2 linked regions of the Nitratifractor salsuginis DSM 16511 genome follow. The protein of the gene in region 1 interacts with the protein of each later gene in a pairwise test. Links are inferred from orthologs where the notes say so. Each region holds a gene or a part of one and is shown in the gene's direction. Other genes may lie near its edges. The genes, in order: NITSA_RS10075 and ribD.

What was found.
Region 2: the proteins of NITSA_RS10075 (region 1) and ribD interact in binary tests that used the Escherichia coli proteins (3 or more experiments, as listed by UniProt). The link is inferred for Nitratifractor salsuginis DSM 16511 from one-to-one orthologs.

What each region holds. Positions count from the first base shown.
Region 1 is NC_014935.1:1,971,462-1,974,704, reverse strand. What follows is about bases 37-2,958. They hold NITSA_RS10075 (acetyl-CoA carboxylase biotin carboxylase subunit), read left to right. Parts: upstream 37-788; coding sequence 789-2,129; downstream 2,130-2,958. Other genes in these bases: NITSA_RS10070 (NAD-dependent epimerase), read left to right, coding at 2,134-2,958; accB (acetyl-CoA carboxylase biotin carboxyl carrier protein), read left to right, coding at 318-788; dcd (dCTP deaminase), read right to left, coding at 37-167. In the rest of the region: more of dcd, read right to left, coding at 1-36; more of NITSA_RS10070, read left to right, coding at 2,959-3,189. UniProt on the Escherichia coli protein: This protein is a component of the acetyl coenzyme A carboxylase complex; first, biotin carboxylase catalyzes the carboxylation of the carrier protein and then the transcarboxylase transfers the carboxyl group to form malonyl-CoA.
Region 2 is NC_014935.1:1,692,539-1,695,740, reverse strand. Bases 145-3,025 are described here. They hold ribD (bifunctional diaminohydroxyphosphoribosylaminopyrimidine deaminase/5-amino-6-(5-phosphoribosylamino)uracil reductase RibD), read left to right. Parts: upstream 145-1,020; coding sequence 1,021-2,031; downstream 2,032-3,025. Other genes in these bases: xseA (exodeoxyribonuclease VII large subunit), read left to right, coding at 2,947-3,025; ubiE (bifunctional demethylmenaquinone methyltransferase/2-methoxy-6-polyprenyl-1,4-benzoquinol methylase UbiE), read left to right, coding at 2,024-2,743; NITSA_RS08600 (DUF72 domain-containing protein), read left to right, coding at 145-863. Outside these bases: NITSA_RS08605 (YbhB/YbcL family Raf kinase inhibitor-like protein), read left to right, coding at 1-118; more of NITSA_RS08600, read left to right, coding at 123-144; more of xseA, read left to right, coding at 3,026-3,202. UniProt on the Escherichia coli protein: Converts 2,5-diamino-6-(ribosylamino)-4(3h)-pyrimidinone 5'-phosphate into 5-amino-6-(ribosylamino)-2,4(1h,3h)-pyrimidinedione 5'-phosphate.

The sequences.
Region 1 (3,243 bases):
TTGATGTTGGTGAAAATTTTGAATTCGTCGCTGACCCGGATATCGTAGCCGTAGCTGCTCAATCCGTAGCTGACGACCCCTTCCCCGACCAACCCTTCGCAAAAGGGTTCGATCATCTTATGTTTGAGTGACATTTCCCGGATCCATCTGTCGGCTTTGAGTCCCATCTCTCTCCTTCGATTTTTACGGTTTTTCGACGATAATCTGCCGATTTTTTACAATTATTCCGCGAAAACGCATTGTTTATGCAAGTATGGATATAATATGCCATTATATCTCAAGGGCTGTTTCCCACCCTTGAAAACAGAGGAGAAAGAATGAAATTTGATGAAATCAAAGAGTTGATGCGCCTCTTTGGCAAAAGCAAACTCGATCGGATTCAGATCAAGCAGAAAGATTTCGAGATCGAGATGGAAAAGGGCGGAGAGACTGTCGTCGTGGAAGCGGCTCCCTCGGCGCAGGTTCAGGCTACACCGGCTCCCGCGGCGATTCCCGCCTCTTCGGGTAGTAATGCTGCTGAAGCGGCTCCCGCTCCCGAGGCCAAGAAGGGAGAGCTGATCACTTCACCCATGGTCGGGACTTTCTATGCTTCCCCCTCTCCGGATTCTCCTCCGTTTGTGAAAGTAGGAGACACGGTCCGCAAAGGCCAGACCCTTTGCATCCTCGAGGCAATGAAGATCATGAACGAATTGGAGGCGGAGTTCGATTGTAAGATCCTGGAAGTCCTGGTCGAAGACGGGGAACCGGTAGAGTATGACAAGCCCCTCTTCCGGGTGGAGAGACTCTAAATGGCCGAGATCAAACGTATCCTCATCGCCAACCGGGGCGAGATCGCCCTGCGGGCCATCCGCACCATCAAAGAGATGGGCAAAGAGGCGGTAGCGGTCTACTCCACCGCCGACAAGGACGCCCACTACCTCAAGCTGGCCGATGCCGCTATCTGTATCGGCGGCCCCAAGTCCCAGGAGAGCTATCTAAATATCCCTGCCATCATCTCCGCGGCGGAGCTGGCGGAGTGTGATGCGGTCTTTCCCGGTTACGGCTTTTTGAGCGAGAATCAGAACTTCGTGGAGATCTGTGAGCATCACGGCCTCAAATTCATCGGTCCCAGTGTCGAAGTGATGCAGATGATGGCCGACAAATCCAAAGCCAAGCAGGTGATGGCCGAAGCGGGAGTCCCCACCATCCCCGGCAGTGACGGGGCGGTTGCAAATGCCGAAGAGGCCAAAAAACTGGCCAAGGAGATCGGCTACCCGGTAATCCTCAAAGCCGCCGCCGGCGGCGGAGGCCGGGGAATGCGCGTGGTCGAGGATGAGAGCTACATCGAAAACGCCTTCCTCGCCTGCGAAGCCGAAGCGGTCAACGCCTTCAGTGACGGGACGCTCTATATGGAGAAGTTCATCGAAGCCCCCCGCCACGTGGAGGTGCAGGTAATGGGTGACAGCCACGGCAACGCCATCCATATCGGGGAGCGGGACTGCTCCATGCAGCGGCGCCATCAGAAACTCATCGAAGAGTCACCCGCCCTGGTGCTCGACGACGCCCGGCGCAAAGAGCTCCACGAAGCGGCGGTTCGGGCGACGAAACATATCGGCTACGAGGGGGCCGGGACCTTCGAGTTTCTCGTGGACAAGCACAAGAATTTCTACTTCATGGAGATGAATACCCGTCTTCAGGTAGAGCACTGCGTCAGCGAAATGGTCAGCGGCCTCGATATCATCGAATGGATGATCCGGGTCGCCGAAGGAGAGGCGCTCCCTCCCCAGGAGGCGATCACCCTCAAGGGCCATGCCATCGAGTGCCGCATCACCGCCGAGGACCCCGTGAGCTTCCTCCCCAGTCCCGGCAAGATCCAGAAATGGATCGCCCCCGGAGGCAAGGATGTCCGCCTCGATACCCACGCTTATTGCAACTACATCATCCCCACCTACTACGACTCCATGATCGGCAAAGTGATCGTCTGGGGCGAAAACCGCGATCGGGCCATCGCCAAGATGCGCCGTGCCCTGGACGAGTTCGAAGTGGGGGGTGTGCGCACCGTGATCGAATTCCACCGCAAAATGATGCGCAACCCTGATTTCATCTCCAACAACTTCGATACCAAGTATCTGGAAAATTACAAAGGCTGAGAGCGTGAAAATTCTCGTCACCGGCACCGCCGGTTTTATCGGTTTTCACCTCGCCAAGCGGCTCCTGGAACGGGGCGATGAAGTGGTGGGCCTGGACAATATCAACGACTACTACGATCCGAAAGTCAAGTACGGCCGCCTGCGGGAGACCGGGATCGAAGGGGATGAGGCGATCGAGTATGCCAAACCCGTTCAAAGCAGCCGCTACGAAAACTACCGTTTCATCAAGCTCAATCTCGAAGACCGTGCCGCCATCGAGGAACTTTTTGAAAAGGAGCGTTTCGATGCGGTGTGCAATCTGGCCGCCCAGGCGGGGGTGCGCTACAGCCTGACCAATCCCCATGCCTATGTCGACAGCAATATCGTCGGTTTCGTCAACATCCTGGAAGCCTGCCGGCATAATGGAGTGGGCCACTTGGCCTATGCCAGCAGTTCCAGTGTCTACGGGCTGAATGAGACGATGCCCTTCAGTACCCACGACAACGTGGATCATCCCATCAGCCTCTATGCCGCCAGCAAAAAGTCCAACGAACTGATGGCCCACACCTACAGCCACCTCTACGGTCTTCCTACCACCGGCCTGCGCTTCTTCACCGTCTACGGCCCCTGGGGACGCCCCGATATGGCCCTCTTTCTCTTCACCAAAGCGATCCTGGAAGATCGTCCCATCGATGTCTACAACTACGGAGAGATGCAGCGGGATTTCACCTATGTCGACGATATCGTCGAAGGACTGGTCCGGGTGATCGACCATCCCCCCAAAGGCAATCCTGAGTGGAGCGGCAAAGCCCCCGATCCCGGCAGCTCCAGAGCTCCCTACAAAATCTACAACATCGGCAATAACAACCCCGTCAAACTGATGGATTTCATTACGGCTATCGAAGAGGCGATCGGGAAGGAAGCGAAAAAGAATCTTCTGCCGATCCAACCCGGTGACGTACCGGCCACCTATGCCGATGTCAGTGACCTGATCGAGGACCTGGGTTATAAACCTGAGACTCCCATCAAAGAAGGAATCAATCGTTTTGTAGAGTGGTATCGTCAGTTTTACAATGTGTAATATTGAAACAGAAAGGGACTAGCTGCTTCAATTGTGTTTAAAATATTATATAGA
Region 2 (3,202 bases), 280 kb from region 1 along the record:
CTTCGCTCTGGATGTGCCGTTGCCGCTGGAACCGGGTATCGATCGCAACACCCTCCTGGCGGCGATGAAGGACCATCTGCTGGCCGAGGCGGAGCTGATGGGGATCTATCCCCGCTAAGCCGATGCAGACCCGCGCCTATATCGGAACGTCGGGGTTCTACTATGAACACTGGCGGGGAGTGCTCTATCCGGAGGATTTGCCCAAAAACCGCTGGTTCGAGTATTTCGCCACCCGATTCGACACGGTGGAGATGAACAGCACCTTCTACCATCTCCCCAAAGCCAAGACCATCACACATTGGGATGAGAAATCCCCGGAAGGTTTCCTCTTCGCTTTCAAAGCCCATCGGGGGATCACCCATTACAAAAAGCTTGCCGATACCCGAGAAGAGCTTCTGCGTTTTTTGCATCTGCTTAAACCCATCAAACACAAACTCGCCGCCGTACTCTTCCAACTGCCTCCCTCGCTCCACCGTAACGATGAGCTTCTAGGGGATTTCCTGGCGCAGCTCCCCCACGGGGGCGGGTGGCGTTTCGTCGTGGAGTTCCGTCACGAAAGCTGGTATGACGAAGCGGTCTATGTGATCTTGCGCCATCACGGGGTTGCCCTCTGTTGGCACGATTACGGCCGCAAAAGCGTGCCCGATGTGAGCACGGCGGAGTTCGCCTACCTGCGCCTGCACGGCCCTTCGGGCCACTACCGCGGCAGCTATGATGACGCGACCCTCCAGCACTGGGCCGAGCGCCTCCAAAAAGAGCTGAACCATAACCGCCCTGTCTTTGTCTATTTCAACAACGATATGGAGGGAAATGCGGTGAGGGACGCACGGAGGCTGAGAGAGCTTTTGGCGAATGAGGAATGAGGAATAAAAATTTTGGATTTTGGATTTTGGATTTTGGATTGAGAAATTTTTGCCAATCCCCAATGACCAATGACTAATGACCAGTGACTAAACGCTTGCGACTTGAGGGGCGAAGCCCCGTGCTTGCGACGTGCGACTAAAATGAAAGGCAAATTTTATGAAGATCGATGACCGATTCTATATGCAGTTGGCACTCGGTGAGGCGTGGCGTTACCAGGGATTGACCTATCCCAATCCGGCGGTGGGGTGCTGTGTGGTCAAAGAGGGGCGCATCCTGGCGGTGGAGGCGCATCACAAGGCGGGGGAATCCCACGCGGAGTTGTGGGCGATGCTGGCGGCCTACGAAGCCTTGGAGGGGCGTGAAGCAGCGGTGGATTCTGCCGATGCCGACGCGGTTTACGACTTTTTGCAAACGGTCCCCGAAGAGCTCTTTCGGGGGGTGAGCCTCTATGTGACCCTGGAGCCCTGCGCCCACCACGGCCGCACCCCCTCGTGTGCCTGGGCTTTGAGCCGCTTTCCCCTGCATCGGGTGGTGGTGGCCACTGCCGATCCGATCCCCGGCCACGGCGGCGGCTTGGAGATCCTGGCCGATCACGGGATCGAAGTGGCAACGGGTGTCTGTGAGGAGGAGGCCCGGGAACTCTTGGAGCCTTTTTTGATTTGGCAGGAGCGGGCCTTTGTCCTCTTCAAGCTGGCCCAGACCACCAATGGACGCATCGGGGGAGGGTATCTGAGTTCCCCCGAATCCCTGGAGCACGTTCACCGTCTCAGAGCCGTGGTCGACGAGTTGCTCATTGGTGGGTCCACCGTCCGCACCGATCGGCCGACGCTTGATTGCCGTTTTGTCGATCAAAAGCGGGCTCCTAATGTCTGCATCTACTCCCGTCAAAATGAGTTTGACCGTTCCATTCCGCTTTTTGGGGTTTCCGACCGCCAGGTGCGTATTACCGATGACATAGAGCCTCTCCTGGATCGTCCCTCCTTCCTGCTCGTCGAGGGGGGTGAAGGGATGCTCAAAGCGCTGCAGGATCGTATCGATTGGCTCCTTCTCTATCAGACCCCTAAGCTGAGTGCGCACCCCTTATCCTATAATGTCGATCAAAAATTGAAGTATCTACACCACGCATCCATCGGTGTGGATCTCATACTCTGGAGCCGTTTTGAATAGCAAGGAAAAACAGGACAAGATCGTCCATATGTTCGACGAGATCGCCGAGACCTACGACTTGGCCAACCGGGTGCTCAGCTTCGGCATCGATGTGCAGTGGCGCAAAAAAGGTTGCGACAAGGCTTATGAACTCCTGGGCAAGCAAAAGGTCGAGCGGATCGCCGATGTCGCTACCGGGACGGGAGATCTGCTGCTGCATTGGCGGGACCGTGCCGCGCTCAAGGGAATCGATGTGGAGGATTATGTCGGCATCGATCCCTCCGGCGGGATGCTGGAAGTGGCACGCAAAAAGGTGGATTTCGCCCGTTTCGTGGAGGGAAAGGCCCAGGAACTCCCTCTCGAAGACGAGAGCACGGAGATCATCTCCATCAGCTACGGTATCCGCAACGTCGTCGACCGCCAGGAGGCACTCTCCGAATTTCACCGCGCCCTCAAACCCGGAGGGATGGTGGTGATCCTGGAGTTTACCAAGCAGGAGAAAAAGGGGCTCACCGCCCCCCTGGTGGATCTCTATATGAAAAAAATCCTCCCCACCGTCGGCGGCCTGGTGAGCAAAAACTATGCCGCCTACCGCTATCTGCCCGATTCCATCGAGCAGTTTCTCACCACCGAAATGCTCAGCAGAGAGCTCGTAGAAGCCGGCTTCGAAATCCGCTACGTCAAACCCTTTTCGATGGGGATCAGCACACTGTTTGTTGCGCAGAAAAGATAGTGGGTAGTGCGTAAATAAATGAGGCATTGGGCATTGGGCATTGGGCAATTTGGAGCACCGGTTATTGGTGTATTGGTCTATTGGTTATTGGGGAATGGGGTCGCCTGCGGCGACGATTTGAATAAATGCGTTGCACAGCAACGCTTACCTAAACTCCTCATTCCTCACTCCTCATTCCTCATTAAAAATTCACGGAGATTTCCGTGAATTTAATAACCGTTTCCGCCCTCAACGAAAAAATCAAGTCCCTCCTCGAAGCGACCTTTATGCATATCCGCCTGGAGGGGGAGATCGCTTCGGTGACTTATCATTCCAGCGGGCATATCTACTTTTCCGTCAAAGATGATCGCAGCACCCTGCGCTGTGTGATGTGGCGTTCCAATGCCGCGCGACTGAAATTCCGTCTGGAGAAGGGGGCGCACGTGGTGATCGACGGCTCGGTGGGGGTCTATACGCCCC